3 regions of the Geodermatophilus sp. URMC 60 genome follow, and region 3 is predicted to be linked to each of the others. Evidence: riboswitches for the same ligand, from Rfam matches in the RefSeq annotation. Region 3 holds a riboswitch; each other region holds the start of a gene.
What was found. Region 3 has a riboswitch for cyclic di-AMP ahead of ACWIX3_RS21545 (C40 family peptidase). Riboswitches for the same ligand answer to the same signal wherever they lie in the genome.
Positions count from the first base shown of each region.

Region 1: linked by a shared signal. The riboswitch ahead of ACWIX3_RS13675 (C40 family peptidase) and the one ahead of ACWIX3_RS21545 (C40 family peptidase) in region 3 are both predicted to bind cyclic di-AMP.
Region 2: linked by a shared signal. The riboswitch ahead of ACWIX3_RS16310 (hypothetical protein) and the one ahead of ACWIX3_RS21545 (C40 family peptidase) in region 3 are both predicted to bind cyclic di-AMP.

Region 1 covers NZ_CP199958.1:2,858,846-2,868,933, reverse strand. Annotated here, with positions in the region: gene ACWIX3_RS13680 (M48 family metallopeptidase) at 1-639, opposite strand, end outside; gene ACWIX3_RS13675 (C40 family peptidase) at 869-1,951, opposite strand; cyclic di-AMP (ydaO/yuaA leader) riboswitch at 1,967-2,115, opposite strand; gene ACWIX3_RS13670 (hypothetical protein) at 2,316-2,660, opposite strand; gene ACWIX3_RS13665 (D-alanyl-D-alanine carboxypeptidase family protein) at 2,758-4,461, opposite strand; gene ACWIX3_RS13660 (DEDD exonuclease domain-containing protein) at 4,669-6,546, shown strand; gene ACWIX3_RS13655 (Lrp/AsnC family transcriptional regulator) at 6,543-6,821, shown strand; gene trpD (anthranilate phosphoribosyltransferase) at 6,888-7,931, opposite strand; gene ACWIX3_RS13645 (hypothetical protein) at 7,928-8,344, opposite strand; gene ctaE (aa3-type cytochrome oxidase subunit III) at 8,476-9,087, shown strand; gene qcrC (cytochrome bc1 complex diheme cytochrome c subunit) at 9,095-9,982, shown strand; gene qcrA (cytochrome bc1 complex Rieske iron-sulfur subunit) at 10,047-10,088, shown strand, end outside.
Region 2 covers NZ_CP199958.1:3,430,215-3,440,302, reverse strand. Annotated here, with positions in the region: gene ACWIX3_RS16315 (polysaccharide deacetylase family protein) at 1-374, opposite strand, end outside; gene ACWIX3_RS16310 (hypothetical protein) at 669-1,166, opposite strand; cyclic di-AMP (ydaO/yuaA leader) riboswitch at 1,168-1,350, opposite strand; gene ACWIX3_RS16305 (rhamnulokinase) at 1,487-2,965, opposite strand; gene ACWIX3_RS16300 (bifunctional aldolase/short-chain dehydrogenase) at 3,042-5,078, opposite strand; gene rhaI (L-rhamnose isomerase) at 5,197-6,366, opposite strand; gene ACWIX3_RS16290 (L-rhamnose mutarotase) at 6,363-6,722, opposite strand; gene ACWIX3_RS16285 (autoinducer 2 ABC transporter substrate-binding protein) at 7,226-8,263, shown strand; gene ACWIX3_RS16280 (sugar ABC transporter ATP-binding protein) at 8,325-9,893, shown strand; gene ACWIX3_RS16275 (ABC transporter permease) at 9,890-10,088, shown strand, end outside.
Region 3 covers NZ_CP199958.1:4,562,313-4,572,400, reverse strand. Annotated here, with positions in the region: gene ACWIX3_RS21570 (CaiB/BaiF CoA transferase family protein) at 1-835, opposite strand, end outside; gene ACWIX3_RS21565 (GntP family permease) at 907-2,277, opposite strand; gene ACWIX3_RS21560 (ADP-ribosylglycohydrolase family protein) at 2,409-3,809, opposite strand; gene ACWIX3_RS21555 (hypothetical protein) at 3,842-4,477, opposite strand; gene ACWIX3_RS21550 (hypothetical protein) at 4,683-5,051, shown strand; gene ACWIX3_RS21545 (C40 family peptidase) at 5,133-5,630, opposite strand; cyclic di-AMP (ydaO/yuaA leader) riboswitch at 5,643-5,794, opposite strand; gene ACWIX3_RS21540 (hypothetical protein) at 6,120-6,290, shown strand; gene ACWIX3_RS21535 (D-2-hydroxyacid dehydrogenase family protein) at 6,360-7,316, shown strand; gene ACWIX3_RS21530 (hypothetical protein) at 7,367-7,591, shown strand; gene ACWIX3_RS21525 (STAS domain-containing protein) at 7,637-8,062, opposite strand; gene ACWIX3_RS21520 (hypothetical protein) at 8,314-8,823, opposite strand; gene ACWIX3_RS21515 (helix-turn-helix transcriptional regulator) at 8,820-9,083, opposite strand; gene ACWIX3_RS21510 (RtcB family protein) at 9,163-10,088, opposite strand, start outside.

The DNA of each region.
Region 1 (10,088 bases), 1.7 Mb from region 3:
GAAGCGGTTGAACGCCGGCTCGATCACCACCGGGTAGAGGAACGACCCGGCGACGACGAAGCCGGCCGCGACGGCCGCGGCCCACGCCCACCAGGTGCGCGGCGCCCGCCGGACCAGCCACAGGAAGGACATCAGTGCCAGGGCGGTGAGCACGGCGCTGATGGCGGTCGAGACCGCGACGTCGCGCAGCCACAGCCCCCAGCTCCGGGTCGAGATGCCGTACCGGTGGCGGACCACCTCCGCGTACGCCGCCACCGGCAGCGTGGCCAGCCGGCCGACGACCACCACGGCTGCCGTGCCCAGCAGCACCTGGGCGACCCGTCCGCTGCCGAACGGTCGCGCCACGGTCTGCACCAGCCGCGCCCCGAGCGGGGTCAGCCCCAGCACGGCGGAGACGGCCAGGCCCAGCAGCAGCGAGATCAGCGAGGCCGGGCGCAGCGCGCCGGCGAAGGCCTCGGCCCGGGCCAGGAGGTCCGGCGGCAGGACCGACGACGGGTCGACCGGGGTCCGGCCGCCGGCCGGCTCGGGCAGCAGGGTCCACGGAGGCACCGTCACGAGGACGACGACGAGCGCGGCGCCGAGCACGGCCGCGACCACCAGCGCGGCCCGGCGGGCGCTCATCCCGCCCGCCCCGCTCACACGCCGATCCTATGGTCCGGCTCCGCGGGGGCCGGGGACGGCACCTGGCCACGGGCAGTGCTCAGCGGCTGCTGAGGACGGCCCCCGGCACGTCGGCGGTCGGGTCGAGGAGCGGGGCCGGAGGCCTCCTCGACGAGGCCCGGGACGGGCTCGATGCCCGTCGGGGACGGCACCTGGCCGCGGTGTCGGCCGGTAGGCCGACCACGTCACCGCCTTCAGGCGATGGCCCTCAGGCGATGCGGCGCACAGCGGTGATGCCGCCCATCGAGTCGACGCTCACGACCTTCACCGGCTGGCCGGAGGTCGAGGCGTGCACCATCTGGCCGTTGCCGATGTACATCGACACGTGGCTGACCGGGCTGTAGTAGAAGATCAGGTCGCCCGGCTGCAGCTCGGCCCGGGAGACCGCCCTGCCCAGCGTCGCCTGCATCCGCGACGAGTGCGGCAGGCTGATGCCGGCCGCGGCGTAGGCGTACTGGGTCAGCCCCGAGCAGTCGAAGGCGTCGGGCCCGCCGGCGCCCCACACGTAGGCGTCCCCGACCTGCGCCAGGGCGGTGTCGACGGCGCTCTGCGCGGCACCGCTGACCGCGGCGGCCGGCGCGGCCGGGACCGCCCGCCCGGCGCGCGCGGCCACGACCTCCTGCTGCTGCGGCGCCGACAGCGCGTCGTACTGCGCCTGGTAGTCGGCGATGTCCGCCTCCAGCCGGACCTGGCGGGCGGTGACGTCGTCCAGCGTGCGCTGGGCGGCGGTCTGCGCGGCGTCGGCGTCGGCGCGGGTCAGCTCGGCCGCGGCGGCCGAGTCGGCGACCTCGCCGAGCACGTCGTCGGTGTGGCCGGCGATGGCGTCGAGGGTGGCCAGCCGGGAGACGAAGTCCTCGGCCGACCCGCTGGTCATGAGCAGGTCCAGCTCCGGCATGCCGTCGCCCGAGGTGAAGGCGGTGCGGGCGACCTGGCGGATCCGCCCGTCGAGCGCCTCGAGCTGCGACTGGGCCTCGGCGGCCGCCTGCTCGGCGCTCCGCACGGCGGCCTGCTGCTGCGCCAGCGTCTCGCGCGCCTCGTTGACCTGCTCGGTCACGGTCTCGAGCTCGTGACCGGCCTGCGCGACCAGCTGCGCGGCCTGCGCGGCGGTGGTCGCGTCCTCCGGGTCGGCGGCGGCGGTGCCCGGCAGGAGCGTCAGGGCGAGGGTGGCGGTGGCTCCCAGGACCACCCCCCGGGCGATGCCGCGGGACGAGGCGGGGCGGCGGAACGCCACCGGGAGGTCGGGGTGGAACTGGTCGACGGCATGCCCCAGGGCAGGGCGGGGGGTCGCCACGGCGGCGGCTCTCCGTTCTTCCTCAGCGACCGCCTACCGAGTTAGCTGACGGGTTCGGGCTGGGAAGAAGGCGCCCTATCTCCGCGCCCCGGCGGACCGGCGCGCGGGAGAACTCACCCCAGTGCTGCGGTGGGTCCCCGGTTCCCCCTCGGCGCCGGTGCGGCGCGTCGGGCGATTCGGCGGTGACCGGCCGAGGTCACCTGTCTGCAGGTGACGACCACCCGGCCGGACCGGCTCACCGTACGGGGGTCGTTGAAGAAGTGACGAACGGGGGTGCCGGGAACTGTGGGATCGGTGTTCCTCCTGGTGGGCGACACGCCGCCGGTCGGACGCCGGGCCCCCATGTACTGCTGGAGCACCCAGCTCACCCGGTGCGCCGCTGCGACCCCTGCCCGCCGCCCCGCCGGTGCGGCGCGGCCCGTCGTGCCGGGGTCGGCCGGACCGAGTGCTGGTGGCGCAGCGGCGGCACCAGACCGGCGTCGGCCAGCACCTGGACGGCGCGCCGCTCGACCTCGTCGAACTCCACGACGACCCCCGGAGGCAACACGACGACGTCCTCCGCGGACAGCCGGTCGTCCCGCCGCCCGGCCATCGGCACGACCGTCGGGTCGACGCCCTGCCAGCCCGGTGGCGCCCCCAGCAGCACGGTGACGACGCAGTTGCCACAGCCGGTACCGCGGGCGGTGCAGGTGTCGCAGTCGATGTACACGGTCCACTCCTCTGCTGGCCGACCCTCGTCGCGGGAGCCGTCCGTGGCCCCGGTCGATCTGGGCAGGACGCTAGGAGCGGGCACCGACAGTTCCGGCTCAGGCGCCGGCGTACTCCCAGTGCCAGGGTTCCTCGCGGCCGTTGCCGGGGTCGGCCCAGCGCGGGTGGAGGAAGCCGAAGCGGCCGGCGTTGGCGAGCATCCAGGCGTACTCCGCCGTCCCGAACCGCTCGACGCCACCGCACAGGTCGACCGCCAGGCCCCAGCCGTGGTTGCTGGTGCCCGGCACCGCGGCCAGGTCCGGCTTCTCGCCGTACAGCTGCACCTGGGCGGCGTAGCTCCGGTAGGAGTCGGTGAGGCACAGCGGCCTCCCGAAGGCGCCGGAGAAGGCGCTGCTCATCGCCGAGTAGGCCGCCGCCGCGTCGCAGCGCAGCACGTGGCCGGCGACCTCCAGCGGGCACATCGCGCTGGGCGGTATCAGCCCGTTCGGGAAGCCGCCCCACGCCCGCCCTCCGGACGTCTCGGGCGGGTACCGCACGTCACCGCACTCGACCGGCAGCGCCCCACCGGCCGGCCCGGCCGCGGGGACGGGCGCGCGTGTCCCGAGGCCGGGCCGCCCGACACCCAGCACCCGGTCGGCCGCCGGACGGCCGACCACCACGGCGCCGGCGCGGGCGTCGGCCGCCAGCACGGTCCGCCGGTCGAGAGCGATGCCCACGTTGCCCAGGCCGGAGCGGCCGGCACCGAGGAAGACCAGGTCTCCCGGGAGGACGTCGGCCGGGTCGACCGGCGTGGTCACTGCGAAGAGTGCCGCCTGGTCGTCCGGGAGGTCGATCCCCACCGAGGCGTAGACGGCGTGCACCAGCGAGCCGCAGGCCCACGCGTCCGGCCCCCCCGCCCCGGGGGCGTAGGGCAGCTCCAGAGCGTCCACCGCGGCACTGACCGCGGCGACCGCCTCGGCCGGCAGGACGACCAGCGGATCCGACGCGCCGGGCAGCTGGGCCGCCCCGGCCTGGGCTCCACCGCCGGACGCCGGCACCGGCGCCAGCCCGTCGGGCAGTCCCGCCGTCGGGTCCCGCAGCGCCGCGGCCGGCGGCGGGGCGACGCCGACCGCCGCCAGCTCGTCGAGGTACCCGTGCCAGTCGGCCGCCGCCTGCCGACCGGCCGCCCGCTGCTCCTCCCGCTGCCGGCCCAGCTGCCGGTCGACGGCGGCGACGGCGACGTCCAGGTCCCGGCTCGCCGCGGCCGCGGCCGCCTCCAGCTCGGCGGTCTCGGTGGTGAGCTGCGCTGCTCGCACACGGGCGGTCTCCCGTGTCCTCTCCGCCTCCGCCCGCCGGGTCGCGGCCTCCTGGCGTCGACGCTCCGCGGCGGTGACCACCGCGGCGGCGTGCCGCTCCGCGGCGTCGAGCAGGCCCCCCGCGGCGACGACGTCCCCGGGGCCACCACCGGACAGCAGCACGGACAGCGGCGTGACCTCGCCCGCGTCCCGGTACACCGCCGAGGCGTGCCGGGCCACGTCGGCCCGGGCCCGGGCGAGCTCGGCGTCCGCCGCGACGATGTCGGCCTCCGCCTGCACTGCGGCCGCTTCGGCGGCGGCGAGGGCCTCCCGAGCCGCGACGACCCGGGACTGCCGCTCCTGCAGGACGGCCTGCACCTCGGCGGCGCGCCGCTGCAGCTCGTCGAGTTCGGGGCTGTCCAGGAGGCTCGCGGTCGCGCCGGCCCGGCCCGTCTGGTCGGCCGCCGCGGGGGGCGCCGAGGACAGCACGGCGGCGAGCGCGACGACGCCCAGGGACAGGGACGCCACTGCGCGGGTGTGGCGACGCCACCGGGAGAGCGAGTGCACGGACCACCTCTGCGAGTCGGGACCGCGGGGGTCCTCGACGAGATGGTCGTCGAGGGCCGCGGAGGCGCGCCAGGGGACGGCGCACCGCTCCCCCCGGACGGGCGAGGCGAGCCCGTTCCCCGGCGCGCGTCCCCGGGACTGTCAGCGCCCCGACCTACCGTCCGCCCCGTGCGCCCTTCCCCCGCTCGGCCGGTGCCGCTCTCCCCCGCTCGCCTCGCCGGGACGGCGGCCCGCGCCGCCGCCGGGCTGCCGCGCTACGAGCAGGCCACCATCGACGAGCTGGGCACCCCGCTGGCGGAGGTCACCTTCGTGGTGGTCGACCTGGAGACCACCGGCGGGTCGCCGAAGGACTGCGCGATCACCGAGATCGGGGCGGTCAAGGTGCGCGGCGGGGAGGTGCTCGGCGAGTTCCAGACCCTCGTCGACCCCGGCTGCGAGATCCCGCCGTACATCAGCGTGCTCACCGGGATCACCTCGACGATGGTCGCCGCGGCGCCGCGCATCGGCGCCGTGCTGCCGCACTTCCTCGAGTTCGCGCGCGGCGCGGTGCTGGTCGCCCACAACGCGCCCTTCGACCTGGGCTTCCTCAGGGCGGCCTGCGCGGAGAACGGCATCCCGTGGCCCCCGGCGGCCTCGGTCGACACCGCCGTCCTCGCGCGGCGGCTGCTCAGCCGCGACGAGGTGCCCAACTGCAAGCTGGCCACCCTCGCGCCCTACTTCCGCACCAGCACCGAGCCCTGCCACCGGGCGCTGGCCGACGCCCGCGCCACCGTCGACGTCCTGCACGGGCTGTTCGAGCGGCTGGGCCCGCTGGGCATCACCAGCCTCGAGGAGCTGACCGGCCTCACCCGGCAGGTCGACCCCGAGCGGCTGCGCAAGCGGCACCTGGCCGACGACGTGCCGCACGGCCCCGGCGTCTACCTCTTCCGCGGTCCCCGCGACGAGCCGCTCTACGTCGGGACGTCGACCGACCTGCGCAGCCGGGTGCGCAGCTACTTCACCGCCGGCGAGCAGCGCAGCCGGATGACCGAGATGGTGGCGCTCGCCCAGCGCGTGGAGGCGATCCCGTGCGCGCACGACCTCGAGGCGGCCGTCCGCGAGCTGCGGCTGATCGCCGAGCACAAACCGCGCTACAACAGGCGCTCACGCTTCCCCGAGCGGGCGCTGTGGGTGCGGCTGACCGATGAGCCCTTCCCGCGGCTGTCGGTCGTCCGCCGCGTCCGTCCGGGCGCCGGGGTCTTCCTCGGCCCCTTCCCCGACCGGCGCGCGGCCGACGCCGCCGTGGCCGCCGTCCACGAGTCGCTGCCACTGCGCCAGTGCACCGGCCGGCTGTCCGTGCGGGTGCTCGGCACCGCCTGCGCGCTCGCCGGCATGGGCCGCTGCGGCGCACCGTGCACCGGCGCCCAGTCGATCGAGGAGTACGGAGAGGTCGCCGCCGTCCTGCGGACCGCGGTGGCCGCCGATCCGCACGCCCTGCTGCACCCTCTGCTGGCGCGGGTCGAGCGGCTGGCGGCCGAGGAGCGCTACGAGGACGCCGCGGTCCTCCGCGACCGCGCCGCCACCCTCGTGCGCGCGGTGCGGCGGCGGCAGCGGCTGGAGTCCCTCGCCGCGGTGGCGGAGCTGGTGCTGGCCCGCCCGGACGGCGAGGGCGGCTGGCAGCTGTCCGTCGTCCGCCGGGGCCGGCTGGTGGCCGCCGGGTGCGCGGCCCGCGGCAGCTCGGTGCGGGCCACCCTCGAGGGTCTCCTGGCGACGGCGGAGACGCCGGTGGGCCCCGACGGCGAGCTGGCCGCCTCGGTCGACGAGACCGAACTGGTCCTCCGCTGGATGGAGAAGCCCGGCACCCGGCTGGTGCAGGTCGACGGCACGCTCGCCTGCCCCGTGCCCGGCACCGGCGGCTACACCGACTTCCTCGACCGGGTGGAGGCCGGCCGCGCCGGGCGCGACCCGTTCGCCGACGGCCGCTCGCTGGGCACCCGCGCCCGCCCCGAGCGGGTCTCCCGCGGGGCCGCCGCCGCCCCGGCGGCCCGGCTAGCATCCCCGGCGTGATCACCGCCATCGTCATGATCGACGCGGCCACCGATGCGATCCCCGAGGTGGCCGAGGCCGTCGCCGAACTCGACGGGGTCAGCGAGGTCTACTCCACCGCCGGCGAGGTCGACCTCATCGCGATCGTCCGGGTCCGCGAGTTCGAGCAGGTGGCCGAGGTGATCGCCGGGCGCATCAACAAGGTGCCCGGCGTGCTCGAGACCGAGACCCACATCGCGTTCCGCGCCTACTCGCGGCACGACCTCGAGGCCGCGTTCTCGATCGGGCTCGAATAGGACCCCGCAGGCCCCCAGCAGGGTCCCGCCGCGGGCCTGCGAGCGGTGGGAGGCAGGGGTCCTCCCTCAGCCGCGCAGGGCCCGACTGGTCTCCACCCAGCGCGCCAGCCGGGCCTCGGCCCGCCCGTCGTCGACCGCGGCCGCCGCCTGCTCCAGCCCCGCCGCCAGCGCGTCGTGCAGCCGCGCGGGCCGCTCCGCGAAAGCCGCCAGCGCGGCAGCGGCGTTGAGCAGCACCGCGTCACGCACCGGGCCGGTCTCGCCGGCCAGCACCCGCCGGAACACGTCGGCGTTGAACGCCGGGTCGCCGCCGCGCAGCGCGCCGGCCGGCGGCTCCGCGATGCCCAGTGCCGAGGGGTCGACCCGGTCGGGCTCCACCTCGCCGCCGCGCACCACCCACACCGAGGACGTCGTCGCCGTGGTCAGCTCGTCGAGGCCGTCGTCCCCCCGGAAGACCAGCGCCCGCACGCCACGGGCGGCGAGCACCTCGGCGACGACGGGCGCCATGCGCTGGTCGGCGACCCCGATGGCGGCCGCGGTCGGGCGCGCGGGGTTGGTGAGCGGCCCGAGGAAGTTGAAGACCGTCGCAATGCCCATCTCCCGCCGAGGCACGGCAGCGTGCCGCATGCCCGGGTGGAACACCGGTGCGAAGAAGAACCCGATGCCGGCCTCCTCGACGCAGCGCGCCACCGCCGGCGCCGGCAGGTCGATCGCCACACCCAGCGCCTCGAGCACGTCGGCGGCCCCGGAGGACGACGACGCCGCGCGCCCGCCGTGCTTGGCGACCGGCACCCCGGCGGCGGCCGTGACGACGGCGGCCATCGTGGAGATGTTGACCGTGTGGGCGCCGTCGCCCCCGGTGCCGACGATGTCGACCGAGGCCAGCGGCAGCTCCACCGGGGTCGCCTGCGCGAGCATCTCGGCAGCCAGTCCGCCGAGCTCCTGCGGCGCCACGCCCTTGGCCCGCAGCGCGACGGCGAACGCGGCGATCTGCGCGGGGGTGGCCTCGCCGGTCATCACCTCGCGCATCGCCCACGTGGTGTCGTCGGCGGAGAGGTCCTCGCGCGCCAGGAGGCGGTTGAGCAGGCCCGCCCAGGTCCGTCGGGCGCTCACCGGGTGACCGGGCGCCGTCCCACCCGGTCCCGCAGCAGGCCGGCGACGACGGCGGGGGCGGTCAGCGGGTCGACCGGGAGGGGCAGAGTGGCGTCGGCCTGCGACCAGTGCGCGAGCCACCGGTCGGGCTGCCGCGCGATGAGCACGCACAGCGCCGGGCGGTCGGCGACCTCCACGGTCAGCTGGCGGGCCAGCGCCAGGCCGCCGGTGGGCTGGGACTCGCCGTCGAGGATGCACAGGTCCACGCCGCCGGCGTCCACGGTCTCGACGACCTCCTCGCCCGTGGCGCACTCGACCCAGGTCAGCGGGCCCACGTCGGCGGCCGGGCGGCGGCCCACCGCGGTGCGCACGGCGGCCCGCACGTCGGGCCGGGAGCTGTAGACCAGGACGGTGGCCGGGGCGGCGTTGCTCACGGTGCCGAGCGTAGTGCCAGCGGCCGCGCTGACCAGGCAGCGCAGGATCCGGGTATCGAGGAGGTCACGGCCTCGCCACGCCACCCGACCCGCGGTCGTGACCTTGCCGGGAGCGATGCCATGATGGCCGGGTGACAACGGCCCCCGTGGCGAGCGGCACCTTCGACACCTCCCGGGTGCACTCCCTGACCCGACCCAACCTGGTGAGCGTCGGCACGATCATCTGGCTCTCCAGCGAGCTGATGTTCTTCGCCGGTCTGTTCGCCATGTACTTCACGGCGCGCGCCCGGGCCCTCGAGGGCTGGCCTCCCGAGCCCACGCACCTGAACCTGCCCTACGCGGCGACCTTCACGATCATCCTGGTCGCGTCCTCGGTGACCTGCCAGCTGGGCGTCTTCGCCGCGGAGCAGGGCAACGTGTACGGCCTGCGCCGCTGGTTCACGATCACCTTCGTGATGGGCCTGACCTTCGTCCTCGGGCAGGGCTTCGAGTACATCCAGCTCGTCGAGGAGGGGACGACGATCTCGTCGTCGACCTACGGGACGGTCTTCTACCTGACCACCGGCTTCCACGGCCTCCACGTCATCGGTGGCCTCGTCGCCTTCGTGTACCTGCTCATCCGGTCCACCATGGGCCGCTTCACGCCGGCACAGGCGACCTCGGCCATCGTGGTCTCCTACTACTGGCACTTCGTCGACGTCGTGTGGATCGGGCTCTTCGCCACGATCTACCTGATCCGCTAGGGAACCGGTGTCCACCACGAACCCGCAGTCCGACGCCCCGTCCGACGAGGGAGCGCGCCGCGGCCTCCGCCGCTGGTCCCGCCGTCCCGCCGCCGGGTCCCCCGCCGCCGCGGCGCGCGCCCGGCGTCGCTCGAAGCAGCGCCGCCGCGTCGCCAACGTGGCCGGCCTGATGGCCGCCCTGGTGCTCACCGGCACGCTGTACTCGGCGCTCTCCCCCGCGCAGGCGACCGAGGAGAGCACCGCCACCGAGTCCTCCGCCGAGGCCGCCGGCCGCGAGCTGTACGAGCGCAGCTGCATCACCTGCCACGGTGAGAACCTCGAGGGCGTGCCCACCCGCGGGCCCTCGCTCATCGGTGTCGGCGAGGCCGCCGTCTACTTCCAGGTGCACACCGGCCGCATGCCGCTGGTCCGCCAGGAGGCCCAGGCCCCCGACAAGCCGGCGGTCTTCTCCGACGAGGAGATCGACCAGCTCATGGCCTACGTCCAGGCCAACGGCGGCGGGCCCACGCTCCCCTCCGGCGACCTGCGCGAGGGCGACCTGACCGAGGGCGGCGAGCTGTTCCGCCTCAACTGCGCGTCCTGCCACAACTTCGTCGGCCAGGGCGGCGCCCTCTCCTCCGGCAAGCGGGCACCGAGCCTCGAGGACGCCAACGACCTCGAGATCTACACCGCGATGCTGACCGGCCCCGAGAACATGCCCGTCTTCGGCGACAACCAGCTCACCCCGGAGGAGAAGCGCGCCATCGTCAACTACGTGCAGACGATCAACGCGCAGGCCGACCCCGGTGGCTTCGGCGTCGGGCGCATCGGCCCGGTCGCCGAGGGCGTCGTCATCTGGGTCGTCGGTGTGGCCGCGCTGCTGTTCGGCATCTTCTGGATGGGCAGCAAGGCGTGAGCACGCGGACCATCTCCCCCACGGCACCACGAGCGCTGACCACCGGCGTCGGCGAGGAGGAAGCGTGAGCGCGCGCGAGAGCGCCCCGGGCACCACCGGCGGCGCG
Region 2 (10,088 bases), 1.1 Mb from region 3:
GGGCGCCACTCGCTGGGGAGCCGACCCGTGGCCTGCTCGATGACCTCGTTGGTGCGCCGGAGCTGGGACGCCACCTGCGCCCGGTCCAGCGTGGTGAGCTCCGGGTGGCTCCACGAGTGGTTCCCGATCCGGTGTCCCTCCGTGCTTGCACGACGCACGATGTCGGGTCGGGCCGCGGTCATCTCCCCGGTGACGAAGAACGTCGCCTCCGCTCCCCGGTCCGCCAGCGTGTCCAGGATGTCGGGTGTGGCGGTTCCGTGGGGCCCGTCGTCGAAGGTGAGCCGGACGTGGCCGGCTGCACACTGCTGCGGTGCCGACGCCGCCTGAGCCGGCGGAGCGAGCACCACCAGCAGCAACGCCGCGATGACGGGCATGATCCGGCGCTGCGGACCCGGTCTCAGGTCCGGGCGCGCCGGTGCGCGATCCCCGCTCATCCTGCGACCGCCGCTCGCCCTCGGCCGCGTCCCGGTGCACCTGCGCCGACTCCGGCAGGGAGAGGCCTGCGACCGGGGCTGGGGAGACCCTCCGGGAGTCGGGCTCGGCCCACCGCGCCGGCAGGGTGGGCCAGATGGGTCCGCCGTGGTGGGAGCACGCCGATCCGGCCGGCGTACCCCCACCACGGGTTCCGGATCAGGGGCACGGTGACGTGCCCCCTCCGGTGACCTGGGTCAACTGAGCCGGCCGACCGCGGCCCGGGCCGCGGCGAGGTGGTTCCGGTACGAGCCGTTGGTGTAGGCCACCCACGGCTTGAAGTTGGTGCCCTTGGCGGAGATCCGATAGGCGGCGTTGGCGTTGCACTGGGCGTCGTAGGCACAGGACCGGGAGACCGAGGGGTGCCAGCAGCTGTTGATCTGCCAGAGACCACGGTCCACCGAGCCGCTCGGACAGCCCTTCGTCGGGCCGTTGGCGTTCTGCGCGTCCGGACGACAGGACGACTCCCCCATGCCCACCGCGATCGCGGTGACGAGCCGGTCACCGCTGAAGCCGGCCCGCGAGGCGACCGTCGCGCACAGATCTGCAGGTGCTGCGCCGGCCGAGGCGTCGGGGGCCGCCATCGCCGGAGCCGGTATCGCGAGGGCGATGAGCGCCAGGACCCCCACGATGCTCAGACGGACGGGTCGCACCGGTCGGACGAGCCGGCGCATGCCGAGGACGTGCTCGTTCATGAGATCCTCCGGGCGCGCCTGCGGGATGAGCTGTCGGGTTCGGGCGGGAGGACTGCCCGGCCGTGGCGGTCACGGCTTCACCCCGAGGGCCGCTGACGCGGCCCGGAGGTCTGCGATCTCCCGTTCCTGCCTCGGGTGTGTCGAGGTCGGTCGGGCCAGCGGCAGGATTCGGCGTGCTGCCAGACCGTCCCGCGAATGCGAGCGACCCGACCGTAGGTTGTGATGTGCGTCACAGCAAACGGAACGCGGAGAAACCGGCGATGGCCGCGCCACCGCTGCTCCTCCCGGGACGCCGGCCGCTCGCCTCCCGCCCCGGCGGGTCACCTCCCGGGACCGACACGCTCCTCCGCGACGTCCCACGTGGCGCCCGAGCCGGGCGTCGGCAGGTACAGCCGGGCGTCCTGGGTGTTCCGCAGCAGCGCCCGCAGCTCGGGCAACCCGCCCGACAGCACTCCCAGCCCGCGGGCCTGCACCAGGACGTTGCCCAGGGCGGCGGCCTCGACCGGGCCGGCCAGGACCGGCAGCCCGCAGGCGTCGGCGGTGAGCTGGCACAGCAGGGTGTTGCGCGCTCCCCCGCCGACGAGGTGCACGACCTCGACGTCCCGGCCGGAGAGCTCCACCGCCCGCCGCACCGTGCGCCGGTAGGCCAGGGCCAGGCTGTCGAGGATGCAGCGCACCGTCTCCGCCTGGCTCTGCGGCGGGGTCTGCCCGCCCTCGACGCAGGCCGCGGCGATCCGCGCCGGCATGTCGCCGGGCGGCAGGAAGCGCGGGTCGTCGGGGTCGACGAGCGCGGTGAAGGAAGGCACCTGCGCGGCCGCGGCCAGCAGATCGGGCAGGTCGGCCGGCAGCCCGTGCGCCGCCCAGGTGCGCTGCGACTCCTGCAGCAGCCACAGGCCCATGACGTTGCGCAGGTAGCGCACCGTGCCGTCGACGCCGAGCTCGTTGGTGAACCCGGCGACCCGGCTGGCCTCGGTGAGCACCGGCTTCTCCAGCTCGACGCCGACCAGCGACCAGGTGCCGCAGGAGACGTAGGCGAACCGCTCGGTCGCCGCCGGGACGCCGACCACCGCCGACGCCGTGTCGTGCGAGCCGACCGCGACCACCGGCACCGGTCCGGCCAGGCCCGTCTCGGCCAGGACGGCGCCGGTCAGCTCCCCCAGCCGCTCCCCCGGCTGCCGCAGCGAGGGGAACAGGTCGCGGTCGAGCCCGAGCCGGTCGGCCAGTTCCCACGACCACTCCCGGGTGGTCGCGTCGAGCAGCCCGGTGGTGGAGGCGTTGGTGACCTCGGCCCCGACCGCTCCGGCGAGCCAGTACGCCAGCAGGTCGGGGACCAGCAGCGCCGTCCGGGCCGCGGCGAACTGCGCCGTCCCCCGCGCCGCGACCAGCTGGAACACCGTGTTGAACGGCAGGTGCTGCAGGCCGCTGACGCGGTAGAGCTCCTCGGGCGGGACGACGGCGTGGACCGCCGGCACCGCGGTCGCGTGCCGGGAGTCCCGGTAGTGCACCGGGTTGCCCAGCAGCGCGCCGTCGGCGTCGAGCAGGCCGACGTCGACCGCCCAGCTGTCGATCCCGATCCCCTGGACCGGTCCGGCCTCCCGGCCGGCGGCGCGCAGCCCGTCGAGGACGCCGGCGTACAGGCCCAGGACGTCCCAGTGCAGCGTGCCGCCGACCCGCACCGGCCGGTTGGGGAACCGGTGCACCTCGGTGAGGTGGAGCCGGTCCGGGCCGATCCGCGCGGCCATCACCCGGCCGCTCGAGGCGCCCAGGTCGACGGCCGCCAGGGTCAGCTCCGTGCCCACGACCGGGCTCCGACCCCGTTCCGCTCCTCGCTCGCCGGCGCTCGCCGCCATGCCCGCTGGGCCGTCGTCCTCGCGGTCATCGCAGGAACGCCGCCGCCACGCCGGAGTCGACGGGGACGTGCAGCCCCGTCGTCCGGGTGAGCTCGCCACCGGTCAGCGCGAAGACGGCGTCGGCGACGTGCTCGGGCAGCACCTCGCGCTTGAGCAGGGTGCGCTGGGCGTAGAACTGGCCCAGCTCCTCCTCCGGGACCCCGTAGACCGCGGCGCGCTTCGCACCCCAGCCGCCGGCGAAGATGCCCGACCCGCGGACGACGCCGTCGGGGTTGATGCCGTTGACCCGGATCTGGTGCGGGCCGAGCTCGGCGGCCAGCAGGCGCACCTGGTGCGCCTGGTCTGCCTTGGTCGCGGAGTACGCGATGTTGCTCGGGCCGGCGAACACCGAGTTCTTGCTGGAGATGTACACGATGTCGCCGCCCATCCCCTGCTCGATCATGATGCGGGCGGCCTCGCGCGACACCAGGAAGCTGCCCTTGGCCATCACGTCGTGCTGCAGGTCCCAGTCGTCCTCGGTGGTCTCCAGCAGCGGCTTGGAGATCGACAGGCCGGCGTTGTTGACCACCAGGTCCACCCCGCCGAAAGCCAGCACCGCCGACCGGAACGCCTCGGCCACGGCCTCGGCGTCGCTCACGTCTGCCGCCACGCCCACCGCGACGTCGGCGTTGCCGATCTCGGCCGCGGCGTCGGTCGCCTTCTGCAGGTCCAGGTCGGCGACGACCACGCAGGCCCCCTCGGCCGCCAGCCGGTGCGCGATCGCCTTCCCGATGCCCGACGCCGCGCCGGTGACCAGCGCGACGCGCGTGGCCAGCGGCCTGGGCCTGGGCATCCGCTGGAGCTTGGCCTCCTCCAGCGCCCAGTACTCGATGCGGAACTTTTCGACCTCGTCGATGGGCGCGTAGGTCGACACAGCCTCGGCCCCGCGCATCACGTTGATGGCGTTGACGTAGAACTCGCCGGCCACCCGTGCCGTCTGCTTGTTCGCCCCGAAGCTGAACATGCCGACGCCGGGCACGAGCACGATCGCCGGGTCGGCGCCGCGCATCGGGGGGCTGTCAGGGGTGGCGTGCCGGGAGTAGTAGGCGGCGTACTCCGCCCGGTACTCCTCGTGCAGGGTCCTCAGCCGCTCGACGACCTCCTCCACCGGCGCGGTCGCCGGCAGGTCGACGACCAGGGGGCGGACCTTGGTCCGCAGGAAGTGGTCGGGGCAGGAGGTGCCCAGCGCCGCCAGCCGGGGGTGCTCGGCCCGGGACAGGAACTCCAGGACGACGTCGGAGTCGGTGAAGTGCCCGACCTGCGGCTTGTCGGTCGAGGCCAGTCCACGGATCACCGGGGCGAGGGCGGCGGCCCGGTGCCGCCGCTGGGCCGGCGGCAGGGGCTCGAGACCGGGGACGACGGCGCCGAAGGGCTCGGCCGTGCCGCGCTCGGCGAGGAACTGCTCGGCGGTGCGGATGATGTCCAGCGAGTTGGCCTCGGCCTCGTCGCTGGTGGCGCCCCAGGCGGTGATGCCGTGCCCGCCGAGGATGCAGCCGATGGCCTGCGGGTTCTTCGCCCTGATCTCGGCGATGTCGAGGCCCAGCTGGAAGCCGGGACGGCGCCACGGCACCCAGACGACGCGGTCGCCGAAGCACTCGCGGGTCAGCGCCTCGCCGTCGGCGGCGGTGGCCAGTGCGATGCCCGAGTCGGGGTGCAGGTGGTCGACGTGCGCGGCCTCGACCAGCCCGTGCATGGCGGTGTCGATGGACGGCGCCGCCCCGCCCCTGCCGAACAGGCAGAAGTCGAAGGCGGCGACCATCTCGTCCTCGCGGTCGACCCCCGGGTAGACGTCGACCAGCGAGCGCAGCCGGTCCAGCCGCAGGACGGCGAGGCCGGGCTCGGTCAGGGTGCCCAGGTCGCCACCGGAGCCCTTGACCCAGAGGAGCTCGACCGGCTGCCCGGTCACCGGGTCGGTCTCGGTGCCCTTGGCGGAGGTGTTCCCGCCGGCGTAGTTGGTGTTGCGCGGATCGGCGCCCAGCCGGTTGCTGCGCTGGATCAGCTCGCGGACCACGGGGTTCGTCACGAGAGGGTGTCCTTCCGGTGCTTCCGGGAAGGGACCTCCCGCAGGGGAGGTCCCGGTTGTCGGCCCCGTCCAGGGCACCGCCCCGGGCCTGCGCGGGGTGGGGGGACGGGGTCCTCCTTCAGGCGCCCCAGCCGGCCTGCTGGCCGCCGACGCGCTCGCGGGCGATGCGCTCCTGGTGACCGGAGCGGGCGTAGGCGGCGTACGGGTCGGGGTCGAGGCCCTTCGACTCGCGCAGCTCGGCCAGCAGGGGGCGCACGTCGGTGGAGTAGGCGTCCATCAGCACACCGTGGGCGCCGAGGACGTCACCGGCGAGCTGGGCCTCCCGCAGCGCGTCACGGTCGACCAGCAGCGCCTTGGCCGTGGCCTCCTGGACGTTCATCACCGAGCGGATCTGGCCGGGGATCTTCGGCTCGATGTTGTGGCACTGGTCGAGCATGAAGTTGACGTTCGACTCGGGGCGGTGGGCGTCCTGGGCGACGATCTCGTTCATGATCCGGAACAGCTGGAACGGGTCGGCCGAGCCGACGATGAGGTCGTCGTCGGCGTAGTTGCGCGAGTTGAAGTCGAACGCACCGAGCCGGCCCAGGCGGAGCAGCTGCACGACGATGAACTCGATGTTGGTGCCCGGGGCGTGGTGGCCGGTGTCGAGGACGACGGTCGCCTGCTCGCCGAGCGCCAGGCAGTGCACGAGCGAGGTGCCCCAGTCGGGGATGTCCATCGCGTAGAAGTACGGCTCGAAGAACTTGTACTCGAGCAGGATGCGGTGTCCGGGGTCGAGCATCGCGTAGACCTGCTGCAGCGAGTCGGCGAGCCGGTCCTGGCGGGCGCGCAGGTCGTCCTGACCCGGGTAGTTGGTGCCGTCGGGCAGCCAGATCTTCAGGTCGGTCGAACCGGTCTGCCGCATGACCTCGATGCACTGCGCGTGGTGCTCGACCGCCCTGCGCCGGACGGCGGGGTCCGCGTGCGTCAGCGACCCGAGCTTGTAGTCGTCGTCCTGGAACAGGTTGGAGTTGATCGCACCGATCCGGACGCCGAGGTCGGCGGCGTGCGCGGCGAGCTTGCCGTGGTCGTCGACGAGGTCCCACGGGATGTGCAGCGACACCCGCGGTGCGACGCCGGTGTAGCGGTGCACCTGGGCGGCGTCCTCGAGCTTCTCGAACGGGTCACGTGCCACACCGGGCTGGCCGAACACCTTGAACCGGGTGCCGGAGTTGCCGAACGCCCAGGAGGGCAGCTCGATGGTCTGCTCGGCCAGCGCGGCCAGGGCGCGGGTGCGGGGGTCGGTCACGGTCGGGCTCCTGTGGGTGCGGTCGCTTCTCCTGCCGCCCCGAGCTGGGCGTCGAGGTCGAAGACGAGGTCGAGCGTGGACTTGCCGCGGCCGTCGCCGGTCGCGAAGAAGGGGGCCATCTCCGCCTCCCAGCGGGCGCTGACCTCGGTGGCGTCGACGGCGGCCTGCGCGGCGGCGAGGTCGTCGGTGTCCACGACGCCGACGAGCAGGCCGTCGTCCCGGAGGTAGAGCTGGTAGTTCCGCCAGCCGGCGTCGCGCAGCGCGCGGAGCATCTCCGGCCAGACGGCGGCGTGGCGTTCGCGGTACTCGGCCAGCCGCTCGGGCCGGACCTGGAGGGTGAAGCAGACTCGGGGCACCGGTCCCTCCGCGTCGAGCAGGCCGAACTGCGGCGGCCACGCATGTGGTGAAACGATTCATACGTGACGCACGGCACAAGGTAGTACTGCACCCTCGCGACGTCAAGGGAGCGGCACCGCTGCGACCCGGCTCCACCACGTCAGGGGCGCCGCACCCGTCGATCGGGCCGCCACCCCGGCCCCGCGGCGCCCGGCCGCCGGAACGCGCGCACCCCGGGAAGCTGCGGCTCGGCGGGCCTGCCATCCCCCGGCGCCGGCCAGGACGCGGGTGACCGGCCCGTGCCGCGGGAGCGTCGCCAGGCCCCGGAGGGGATCCCGGTCGGGCCTCGGCGAGCACACCCCTTGACGCGACCCGACCCCCGCCCTACTGTGGCCCGCGCCACATGAATCGTTTCACGGCAACCCGTGGGCTCTGTTCAGCATCCACGGGCCGCCCAGGCCCCGGCACAGGGCCGGGACCTCCCACGGGAGCGATCCCGAGCTGCGACGAGATGAGGGTGAGGATGTTCCGTAGGAGGAAGCTGGCCGCCGTTGCCGGTCTGGCGCTCGCTCTGGTGGCCTCCGGCTGCGGCCAGGGCAGTGGGGGCTCGGCCTCCGGCGGGGCAGGCGGAGGTGGAGGTGGCGGCGAGGACCAGGTCACCGTCGCGTTCGTGCCCAAGCTGCAGGGGATCCCCTACTTCGAGGCCATGAACACCGGTGGCCAGGCCGGCTGCGAGGAACTCGGCTGCCAGTGGCTCTACCAGGGGCCGGTCACCGCGGACCCGGCTGCGCAGGCCGACATCGTGCGGTCCTACATCCAGCAGGGCGTGGACGCCCTCATCGTCGCCCCCAACGACCCCGACTCGATGGCCCCGCTCCTGCAGCAGGCGCAGGACGCCGGCATCGCGGTGGCGACCTCCGACACGGACGCACCGAACTCGGTGCGTCAGGTCTTCGTCGAGCAGGCCTCGACGGAGGGCATCGGCCAGGCCCTGACCGACGCGCTCCTGGAGGCGATGGGCGGCCGGGGCAAGTACGCGATCGTCTCCTGCGGGCAGACCGCCGAGAACCTCAACAGCTGGATCGAGGTCCAGCAGGCCTACACCGCCGAGAAGTACCCGGACGCCGAGATCGTCGACATCGTCTACGCCGGTGAGGACCAGGCGAAGGCGACCCAGATGGCGACCGACCTCATGAACGCCCACCCCGACCTGACCGGCCTGGTGGGCGAATGCACCTCGTCCGCACCCGGTGTGGCCCAGGCCGTTCGGGACGCCGGGAAGATCGGCCAGGTCTTCACCGTCGGGCTGGGGACGCCGCAGTCGATGCTCCCCTACCTGGAGGACGGTTCCTCCAGCGCGAGCATCCTCTGGGACGTCGAGCACCTCGGGTACCTGACCGCGTGGGCGGGCGTGCAGCTCGCGCAGGGCAACCAGTTCCAGGCCACGAACGACGTCAGCGACGACATCACCGGCGTGACCTACGACGACCAGACCAAGGTGCTCCTGCTCGGCCCGCCGCTGCGGATCACCAAGGACAACGCGGGCGACTACGACTACTGATGCCCCGGGAGGGCCGGGCCACCCCGGCCCTCCCCGGGCCTCACGGTCGAACGAGGACACGATGACCGATTCGCCAGCCACCGGGGCGACCGACGCGGCGCCCTCCTCCCCCTCCGGTCCGGGAGCCGCTCAGGAGCGGCTGTCCGTCCGGGGCGTCTCCAAGCGGTTCGGTGCCGTGCGGGCCATCCGCAACGCGGACATGACCGTCCACGTCGGCGAGGTGCACGCCCTCGTGGGCGAGAACGGCGCCGGCAAGTCCACCCTGATCAAGATCCTCTCCGGAGCGGAATCCGGCGACACCGGGGAGATCACCTTCGACGGACGACCGGTGACGATCGACGACACGGCCGACGCCATCCGGCTGGGCATCGCGACCGTCTACCAGGAACCGCAGCTCTTCCCCGACCTGACCGTGGCCGAGAACGTCTTCACCGGCCGGGAGATCACCCGGCGGGGCAAGGTCGACTGGGCCGCCCAGAACGCCAAGGTCGTCGAGCTGCTCGAGCTGATCGGGCTGCCGGCCCGGTACGCGACCGTCCCGGTCAGCGAGCTGTCCATCGCCGAGCAGCAACAGGTCTCGATCGCCAAGGCCCTGGGCGGAGACGCCCGGGTCCTCATCCTGGACGAGCCGTCGGCGATCCTCACCGGCAGCGAGATCGAGGTGCTCTTCGGTGTCGTCCGCCGGCTGGCCGCCTCCGGCGTCTCGATCATCTACATCTCGCACCGGCTCGACGAGCTGTTCGAGATCGCCGACCGGGTCACGGTCATGCGGGACGGCGAGACGGTCGGCACCTGGCCGATCGGGGAGCTGACCGTCCGGCGCATCGTCGAGCTCATGGTCGGCGGGATCCTGGAGGACACCCCCGCCGAGCACGCCGTGGCCGAGGCCGAGCCGCGGCTGGTCCTCGAGGGCCTGGGCGCGGAGGGCGAGTTCGCCGACGTGGACGTCGCCGTCCGCCCCGGCGAGATCGTCAGCCTCTACGGACTCGTCGGCTCCGGTGCGGCCGAGATCGCCGAGACGGTCTACGGCATGCGCCGGGCCACCGCGGGGCGGATCCTGCTCGACGGCCGGCCGATCGCGCCGCGCTCCCCGCGCGAGGCCAAGAAGCTCGGCATCGCCCTGCTGCCGGCCGACCGCAAGGGGCAGGGGATGTTCTCCTTCCAGTCCATCGCGTTCAACATCTCGGCCGGGCACCTGCCCCTCCTCTCCCGCCTCGGCGTGTGGATGGACCGCCGCCGCGAACGCGACGTCGCCCGGGAGTTCATCGAGCGGCTCTCCGTGAAGACCCCGCACGAACGCCAGCCGGTCTCCGCGATGTCCGGCGGGAACGCCCAGAAGGTGGTCCTCGCCCGTCAGCTGGTGGAGCGGCCCCAGGTCCTCGTGCTGGCCGAGCCGACCCAGGGCGTGGACGTCGGCGCCAAGGAGGAGATCCACAAGATCATCCGCAGCCTGGCCGACGAGGGCACGGCCGTGCTCATCGTCACCTCCGACCTCGCCGAGGCGATCCGGGTCTCCGACCGGCTGCAGGTGGTTCGCGGCGGCACCACCACCGTGGAGTTCGGCCGCGGGGCCACCCAGTCCGACGTCCTCGCCGCCGCCGCCGGCGCCCTGGAACAGGAGGCAGCGTGAGCACCCCGGCCACGACTGCGGGCGACCGGCCGCCGCCCGCCCCGCGGACCCACGAGGCGGCGGCGCGGGGGCGCGTGCTGCCCTTCCCGATCACCGGTCAGGAGATCGTCCTCATCGCGGTGATCGCGGTGCTGTGGATCGGCCTGTGGCTGGCCACCCCGGCATTCCTCACCAGCGGGTCGATCGTGCCGCTGT
Region 3 (10,088 bases):
CGAGGGACTCGCCGCCGATGGTCCGCAGCACGTGCTGGGCCATCGGCTGGGTGCTGCCGCTGAGCGCAATCCACAGCCCGTCGCGGCACTGGTAGCTGCCGCGCGGCGCGGCCGGCCCGTACCGGTTGCCGGTGCGGCCGTGCTCGTGCCCGGTCTGCTGGTACTCCAGGACGTTGATCTCCACCAGTTTGAGCGCGGCCTCGTAGATGGCCAGGTCGATGGTGTCGCCCGTCCCGGTGGCCTGCCGGCGCAGCAGCGCGGCGAGGACGGCGGTCGCACCGAGGTTGCCGGCCATGATGTCGGCCAGCGGATAGGCCGGCAGCAGCGGCGGCCGGTCCTCGAAGCCCGACACCGAGGCCAGGCCGGCCAGCGCCTCGGCGAGGGTGCCGAAGCCGGGCCGGTCGCGGTAGGGGCCGTCCTGGCCGTACGCCGTCACCCGCAGCACCACCAGCCGCGGGTTGGCCGCACGCAGGTCGGCGGGGTCGAGGCCCCAGCGCTCCAAAGTGCCCGGGCGGAAGTTCTCGACGAGGACGTCGAAGTGCTCGACCCACCGCAGCACCAGGTCGCGGCCCTCGGGACGGCGCAGGTCCAGCGCCACCGAGCGCTTGCCCCGCGAGAGCGCCTTCCAGTACAGGCCCTGGCCGTCCTTCTGCCGGCCGAAGCGGCGGACGAAGTCGCCGGTGCCGGGCATCTCGACCTTGACGACGTCCGCGCCGTAGTCGGCCAGGATCGCCGCCGCGGTCGGCGCCGCGATCATCGTGGAGAGGTCGAGGACGCGCACCCCGGCGAGCAGCGGCGTCCGGGCGGCGGGCGGAGTGGTGGTGCTGTGCGTCATGCGGTGTCAGCCATTCCCATCTGGGGTTCCGAGGTCGTCCGGGTGCCGGGCTCCACCGCCGGCCCGGCAGGTCAGGCGGGGACGACGAAGCCGAGGACGATGATGATCGGCAGCGCCACGACCGAGGCCAGCGCGGTCACGAGGGTCAGCGCCTTCAGCGCACCCGAGGTGGAGATCCCCAGCAGGCTCTGGAACATCCAGAAGAAGTTGCTGTTCACCTGCAGCGCGAACAGCGCGCCGGCGCCGATGGCCAGACCCACCACGACGGGCGCGACGTCCAGCGTGCCGAGCACGGGCGCGAGGATGCCGGCGGCCGCGATCGCCGCGACCGAGATCGACCCGATCGCGAAGTGCAGCAGCGCGGCGATCAGCCAGGCCAGCAGCAGCGTCAGGATCACCGAGGCGCCGGACTGGGCCGAGAACAGGGCGCCCAGGCGCTGGTCGAGGTCGGTCTCGCCGATGACCGCGCCGAGCGAGCCGCCGATGCCGGTGATGAGCAGGATCTGCCCGGTGGTGCTCAGGCCGGTGGCCACGGCGTCGTCCGTGCGCTCGCGCCCGAGCGTGCGCCGGGTGAGCACGTAGGCGCCGACCATGCCGAGGAACAGGGCGAAGACCGGGTTGCTGAGGAAGTCGATGACCGGGTTCTCCACGCCGGCGGCCGTGGCGAAGGCGCCGGTGGCGATGAGCACCAGCGGCACGAGGACCGGCAGCAGCGAGATCCCCAGTGCCGGCATGGCGACGTCGTTCGCGCCGTCCCGCTCGCTCGCCGCCCGTTCCTCGTCCCGCAGGGCCTGGGTCTCGTGCTCGTCGGACTCCGGCTTCCAGAGACCGCGCTTGAGGATGAGGCCGAACAGGTACGTGGTCACCACCGCGGTGACCGGGCCCACGACCAGGCCGTAGACCAGCATGGTGCCGAGCGGGATGCCGAGCAGGCCGGCGATCGAGAGCGTCCCGAGGCCGGGGATGACGAAGACGTAGCCGACGAGGATGCCGGACGTGAGCGAACCGGCCATCAGCGGCAGTCCGCGCGGTCCGATGTGCGGGGCGGCCGAGCGGGCCAGCGGCGAGGCCAGCACCAGCTGGACGTCGACGTAGATGGAGGGGAAGAGCGTGGTGAGTGCGGCGCTCATCGCGTAGGGGAGCCGGCGGGCCCCGAGCAGCCGCAGCAGCAGGGCCACGAACCTCTGCAACGCGCCCAGCGCGAAGAGCATCGCGCCGAGCAGCACGCCGAAGCCGATGAGCAGGCCGACCTCGGCCATGATCTCGCCGAAGCCGGTGACGATCGTCTCCAGCGTCCCGACGAGGCCCACGCCACCCGCGATCCCCAGGTACAGCGAGCCCACGACCAGGGCGATGATGGGCTCGACCTTGAGCACGATGATCAGGAGCAGGACGGCGAGGATGGCGATGCTCGCGTGCAGGATGATCACGTCGGTCCCCATTCCGCGGCCGCACCTCTGTGTGGCGGCCGCCACTCTGGCGCGACGATGTGACCACGGAGGGCGAAAGTCCTGGTAGAGGGCCGGCCCGGATCGCGCTCCCAGCGGCGGTCGTGGTCCGGGCTCCGTCACGCTCAGCGGCGGCTCTCCTCCAGTCGGGTCAAGGCGGCGGTGAAGCTGTCGTTCCACAGACCCAGGTGCGGCCAGCGCCCGGCGACGTACGCCGTCGCCTCCTGCGCCGTCATCCCCTCCTCGCGCACCAGCCAGGCGCGCAGCACCAGCCCGGTCCGCGAGGCGCCGCCGTGGCAGTGCACGAGCAGCCGGTGCCCTTCGGCGCGCAGGGCCGTCATGTCGTCGAGGACGTCGGCCAGCATGACGTCGAGGTCGGCGTTGTGGTCGCTGTCGGCGATGTAGGCCATGCGGTGCAGCACGTGGGGGAACGGCTCGCCCAGCCGGCACAGCGAGATGACCGCGAAGTCCTCCTCGCTGTAGCGGGCGCCGTCGAGGTTGCCCGCCCAGATGCCCGGCAGCACCTCCTGCGGACCGATCCGCGGGATCACACCGGGGTCGTAGCTCTGCTGCGCGCCGCCGTCGAGCGCGGCCGCCAGCTGCTGCAGGTCGGCCAGCCGCCACACCCGGTCGCCGTGCCCGGGGATGCGCCCGTGGACGACCGACGACCAGCGCATCGGGATGCCGCCCATCCCGTACACGGCCCCGGCCAGCCCGCCGGCGACCGCGGCCACCGTGTCGGTGTCCCCGCCCAGGTCGACGACCAGGCGCAGCACCTCGGCGAACGACGTCCCGTGCCGCAGCGCCCACACCGCCTGGCCGAGCGTCGGCCACACCGCCCCGTTCGGCGTGCCGGGCTCCGGCGTCCAGTCCGGCGCGAGCACCTCCGCGTACCGCGCGCGGTGCTCGTCGGCCACCGCCTCGAGCGCCGTGGGGACGGCGGCCAGCGGGTCCTCCCCGTCGAGGGCCACCCGCACCAGCTCGTGGAAGACCGCGCAGCCCTCGCCCGCGGCCGGGTCGCCGTGGGTCAGCGCCGAGATGCGCCGGGCGGCGTCCGTGGTGGCCTCGCGGCCCTCGCGCGCGAACCGGACGGCGGCCGGCGTCGCCCGCATCAGCGAGCCGTTGCCGGCCGACCGCCCGGTGCGGCGGAAGTGCTCTGCCGCGGCGCTGTCCCACGGCAGACCGGAGCCGAGGACGGCGCGGGTCTGCACGCCGATGTCCGGCGGATCGGCCTCGGCCCAGCGCAGGAAGCGGTCGAACAGGTCGGCCTCGTCCAGGCCGCGGCGCTCGACCAGCGATGTCGCGACGAGCAGCGCCATCTGGGTGTCGTCGGTGAACTCGCCGGGCTCCCGGCCGAGCGCTCCGCCGCCGCACATCTCGGTGTGCGCGCCGCGGGCCGGGGTGGGGAAGCGGGCGGAGAACTGCCCGGGCGGGCCGAACTCGAACGGCGCGCCGAGCGCGTCGCCGACGGCCGAGCCGACCAGCGCGCCGGCGGCGCGGTGCGAGCGGTGCATGCGCGGGGTCACCCGAGCATCCTGCGGCGCCGGACGTCCCGCGGTCAGGCGCTGACCTCCTCGTGCGTGTTCACGCCGGGGATGCGCCGCACCGAGCCCCAGCCGAAGCGGGCCCACACGACCAGCAAGCCGGCGCCGACGAGCGACCCGAGGGTGTCGCGGAACAGGTCACCGTTGGTGTCGTCGTTGTCCTCCGAGAGCTGGGTTCCGAACCACGCGTCGGAACGCCACTCGAACAGCTCCCACAACGCCCCGATGGCGATGCCGAGCGCCGCGGTGACCACGCCGATGCCCACGTAGTGCTGCAGGTGCGTCTCGTCGCGCGGGTCCGGGACGACGTCCAGCCGGGCCAGCGCGATGTAGACGACCGGGGCCGTGAGCATCGGCAGGGTGAAGTGCACCAGGTCGTCGAAGCGGACGAACTGGTCGTACAGGCCCAGCGTCTCGCCGAACCCCTGCAGCGCCATGCCCAGGGTCAGCGCCAGGTCGTAGAGCCGCGGCAGGTTCACCAGCCGTGCGACGAGCGTGACGGCCCCCAGGACGGTGAGCAGGGCCGCCGATCCCCATCGGCCGTCGGCCGCGTACACCGCGGCTCCGATGAAGATCGCCAGCCGAAGGACGTCGATGCCGTCCCGCACGATCGGCGTCCAGTCACCCAGCAGCAGCGTGCGTCCGTCCACGTCGGCGCCGTACCCGCCGGTGCCCCGATCCTGCACACGTGCCGGGCGGCGCGCAGGAGGAGCTGACCGTGCGTCACCGGGATCGGCCATCACCCGCGCGACCGGGGGACGACGGCGTCTGCGGCGAGCGCACCGGGACCCCGCGGTGCTGCACTGTCCCCAGCCGGCCCGGACGGCCGGAGGCGCCGCAGGACAGGAGTACGCCGTGACCGATCGCGAGCTCGGGCCGACCGCCCCGCACAGCGGCCGGACGACCCTCTGCACCAGCCGTGCCGCCGGCCACGCCGTCCAGCCCACCCGCGTGCTGCTCTGCGACAGCAGCCCCGAGGACACCTGGACCGCCGTCGTCGTCATGGGCGCGGTCGGGGACGTGCTGACCCTCGCCTGCGGGGCGGAGCTCCGGCGGTTCCGCAACCACGAGTCCGGTCGACTGCTCGACCTCGTCGAGACCTCGGGCCCCGACGCCCTGCTCAACGAGCGGTACGGCCTGCTCTTCCTGCGCACCTGGCCGCAGGACGCCGCGTCGGTGTTCTCGCTCCAGCCGGCCGACCAGCCGCCGCACCCCTGCGGCTGACCGCCCGGTCGGGACCGCCGATCCCGCACGCCCACAGCGTCGTGGCCGTGCGGGATCGGTGATCTCGCCGCTCAGCGCAGGTCAGGCGACCCGGCGGGCGCCCGCGTAGCTCGGCATGGAGTCGAGGTTCATGACCTGGACCGGCTTGCTGGCGTTCAGCGCGTGCACGATCTTGCCGTTGCCGATGTACATCGCCACGTGCGAGACCGGGCTGTAGAAGAACACCAGGTCACCCGGCTGGAGGTTGGCCTTCGACACCGGGGTGCCGAACGTCGACTGCGCCCTGGACGTGCGCGGCAGGGAGACGCCGGCCGCCTTGTAGGAGAAGGTGGTCAGCCCCGAGCAGTCGAAGGAGTTCGGACCGGTGGCGCCGTACACGTACCGGTCACCCACCTGGGCCAGCGCGGTGTTGACGGCGGTCTGGGCGGCGCTGCTGACCGCGGCGGCCGAGACCGGAGCGGCGACGGCGGTGTGAGCCGAGGCCGGGAGGGGGGAGAGAGCGATCCCGGCGCCGGCGATGGCGGCGACGGCGACGCCGCGGAACGAGCGGCGAGCGAAGGTCGTGCGGGCAGTCGTCATCGACGACGGTTCTCCTGTTCTCCACGACCGCCTACCGGGTTAGCTGACGGGTTCGGACGGGGGAGTCGCCCGGCGCGACGAGTCGCGCTTCACCCCAGTGCTGCGGTGGGTCCCCGGCCTGCGCACCGGTCATCGACCGGTGCACGGTTCGGCGGCGTCCGGCGGGTGTCACAAGGTCAGCGACGCGGGCCCTCCGGACGGCGACCGAGGCTAGGTGGGCCCTAGGGCCCTGCTCAAAGCGAGGACGGGGGTCCGGGACGGTGGCCGGCACGGAGCGCGACTCGCCGGGCTGAGCACCACGAACGCCACTGGCGGCGCCTGGAAGTGCAGGGGAAACGCGCTGCTCAGAGCGTTATCGAAAAGTTTCCTTGATCGCGGAGCGCCTGTGCGCACCGTGTGGGGTCCCATGCAGAGAGCTCTGACAGGGTCGTGGTTGGACCGGCCGTTCCACGGGCACGACGAGAGGCAACCGACCCAAGGAGGAACACCATGGCCGGCATGTTGAGGAAGGTCCTGGCCTCGGGGCTCGCGGCGAAGGTCATCCAGGAGGCCCGCAAGCCGCAGAACCAGGCGAAGATCAAGGAGTTCATCGCCAAGATGGGCGAGCAGAACAAGAAGCAGGGCGGCGGCCGGGGCTACGGCCGCGGCCCCGTGCGCTGAGCACCCGCCCCTGATCGCACGGCGACCCCCGCTCGCACCGGGCGGGGGTCGCCGTCATGCTCGGGGACCGTGCTGCGCATCGCCGTCCTCGACGACTTCCAGTCCGTCGCCGCCGAGTTCGCCGACTGGTCGCGCCTCCCCGAGGATGCCGACGTCGTCAGCTTCGCCGACCACCTCGACGACGAGGAGGCTGTCGCCGAGCGGCTGGCCGGGTTCGACGTCGTCGTCGCCATGCGTGAGCGCACCCCGTTCCCGCGCACCCTGCTCGAGCGGCTCCCGCGGCTCCGGCTGCTGGTCACCACCGGCGCGCGCAACACCGCCATCGACGTCGCTGCGGCCGCCGAGCGCGGCATCCCCGTCTGCGGCACCGGCGCCCACCCGACCGGCACCGTCGAGCTGACCTGGGCGCTGGTCCTGGCCGTGGCCCGCCACGTCCCCGAGGAGGACGCCGGGGTGCGGGCCGGCGGCTGGCAGCGCACCGTCGGCACCGACCTCGCCGGCGCCCGCCTCGGCGTTCTCGGCCTCGGCCGGCTGGGCACCCGCGTCGCCCGCATCGGCCAGGCCTTCGGCATGGACGTCGTCGCGTGGAGCCAGAACCTCACCGAGGAGCGCGCCGCGGAGGCCGGCGTGCGCCGCGTCGACCGCGACGAGCTGTTCGCCACCGCCGACGTCCTCACGGTCCACCTGGTCCTCTCCGACCGCACCCGCGGGCTGGTGGGCCGCGACGAGCTCGCCCGCGTGAAGCCCGGCGCGATCCTCGTCAACACCTCGCGCGGCCCGATCGTCGACGAGGCCGCCCTGATCGAGGCCCTGTCCGAGGGCCGCCTCGCCGGCGCCGGTCTCGACGTCCACGACCGCGAGCCGCTGCCCGCCGACTCGCCCCTGCGCCGCGCCCCGCGCACCGTGCTCACCCCGCACCTGGGCTACGTCACCCGCGACACCTACCGCGTCTTCTACGGCGACGCGGTCGAGGACGTCGCTGCCTGGCTCCGCGGCGAGCCGGTGCGGGTCATCGCTCCCGCGTGACCCGTGCCGGGCCCGGGTACCCCTCCGGGCCCGGGACGAGGAGGTCTGCGATGACCGAGGGCAACATGACCGGCCGCCCGTACGGCGGCGCCAACGAGCGACCCGACGACGACGTCCTGCCCGGCGAGCGGCCGGAGGCGGGCGAGGTCGGTCCCCCGTCCCAGCAGGAGGAGCCGCGCGCGGCGCGGGACGGCGAGATGTCGACCAACCCCGGTGAGGCCGCCAGCGGGGTCCCGGACACCGACCACCCGCTCGGCGGCCGGAACAGCGGCTGACCCGCCACCACTGCCGCCCGCCCGGTCAGCTGGTGCGCGGCCCGGTCAGCTGGTGCGCGGCATCGTCGGCCTGCCCACGACCGGAGCGCGCCGTCCGCCTCGCGCCTGGGCCACGCCGAGCGGCGGCCGGGCGGCCGGGCGGTCCAGCAGGTCGGCCATGCCGGTCAGCCGCAGCAGCCGGACGGTGAACGGCGAGGGGGCGACCAGCCGCAGCACGCAGCCGCGGTCCTCGGCCAGCGCGGCGCCCGCGGCGAGCGCCCGCAGACCCGCGGCGTCGCAGAAGGTGAGGCCCGCGGCGTCGATGGTCCAGGTGCGGTGGCCGGTGACGCCGAGCGCGTGCAGTGCATCCCCGAGCCGGTGGGCGACGAGGCGGTCGAGCTCGCCGGCGGCGGTGACGCAGCCGTTCCGGAGGTCGATCGACAGCAGCAGCGGACGCTCGAGCGGCCGCTGCGAGATGGCACGTGCGGGCATGGTGATCCCCCTTGCGGAGCGCCGGGTCGGCGGGATCACCGCCGGACGGCGTCCCACGGACGGCGCGTCCGGGCCAGCTCTTCGACCCGGTCCCCGACGTTAACAGGACCAGCCCGTCTCGGCTGGTGCGCGATGGGATCGTCTACCACCGGATCGTGTCGACACGCCGTCCTGCTGGTCGGGGGCCCGCCCGGCCCCGACCGGGACGTCCGCCGCCCGCTCGCCGGCCCCGGCCGAGGGCGTGCCGGCGGTCAGGCCCCGTCGCTCCGCGCGCGGCGCCGGGCGCGCAGGCCGCTCACGAGCAGCCACAGCGTCACGGCCCCGCCGCCGAACGCGGCACCCTGGGCCATGCCGCCGAGGAACCCGCCGGCCGGTGCGACCCGGAACACGCCCGCGAGGAACAGGGCGAGGAGCACCAGGTAGGGCACCAGCCGGAGCCTCAGCAGCCCGGCCGGGTCCTCCACGCGGACACCGAGCTGCTGCGCGTAGAGGACGGTCACCCAGGAGGTGACGCCGACGACGACGGCGAAGACCGCCAGGGCGTAGGGCAGGCCCGTCGCACCGCCCAGCCACACCATCGCCGTCGCCAGGGCCAGCCCCAGCCACAGCGCCGCCTGGAGCCCGACGGCGCAGGCCTCGTTCCAGACGTCGCGCTGGCGCTCCTCCTCGTAGAACGGGTGGTCCAGGTCGCCGACCACACCGGCCGCACGCATGAACCAGCCGTCCCGTGCACCGGGCTGCACGTCGTCGTCCCCGCTCACCGACCCACCTCCACCTCGGACCCTCGCCCTGGCCGGTCGGCCTCGGGCTGCTCGCCGAACAGCTGCTCGACGGTGCGGTCGAGGCGGGCGGCGATCGCCAGCGCGAGGTAGACCGACGGCGCGTAGTCCCCGGCCTCCACCGCCACCACGGTCTGCCGCGTCACCCCGACGGCGCTCGCGAGTTCGGCCTGGGTGAGCCCCGACGCCGTCCGGGCCGCGCGCACCGCGTTGCGCCGCCCCTTCGCCGAGGTCCGCCCCATGGCGAAGAGTGTCGGGTCTACTGGACACCACGTCAAGTACACCCGACATCGCGCCCTGCACGTGCCTGGCAGGGGCCGGTCAGTCACCCTTGACGTTGACCACCTGGCGCAACGTGTGCCGCACCTCCACCAGGTCGGCAGCGTCGGCCATCACCTGGTCGATGGGCTTGTACGCGTCGGGGTGCTCGTCGAGGAACGCGTCCGAGCGGCCCCAGGCGATGCCCTTCATCCGCCGGTCGAGGTCGGCGCGGGTGAACATCCGCCGTGCGGCACCCCGCGAGTGGTTGCGCCCGGCTCCGTGCGGTGCCGAGGTCAGCGACGCGACGTCACCCCTGCCGACGACGACGTAGGACGCCGCGCCCATCGAGCCCGGGATGAGACCCCACTGGCCGGTCCGCGCGGAGATGGCGCCCTTGCGCGAGAGCCACACCTCGGTGCCGTAGTGCGTCTCCCGCTCGGTGTAGTTGTGGTGGCACTGCACCACCTGCGCGCGGTGCACCTCCTCGGTCCGGCCACGCCCACTCAAGAACTGCGACACCTGCTCGGCGAGGCGGTCCATCATCTCCTCGCGGTTGAGCGCGGCGAACCGCTGCGCCCAGTGCAGCGCCTCGATGTAGGCGTCGAACTCCGCCGTCCCCTCCTCCAGGTACGCCAGGTCGCGGTCGGGCAGGTCCATGCCGCTGCACCGGTCCTGCGCCACCCGGATGTGCTTGGACGCCAGCCGGTTGCCGACCCCGCGCGAGCCCGAGTGGAGGAACAGCCACACCCGGTCGTGCTCGTCCAGGCAGACCTCGATGAAGTGGTTGCCCGAGCCGAGCGAGCCCAGCTGCAGCGGCCAGTTGTGCGCGACGCCGTCGGCCTGCGCCACACCCGGCAGGTCGCGCAGCTCCGCGACCCGTGCCGCCGCCGTCTCGCGCAGCTTCTTGTTGTAGCGGCCGGCCGACAGCGGGATCGCCCGCGAGACCTGCTCGTGCAGCGTGGCCAGGTTGCGGCCGCGGACGTCGT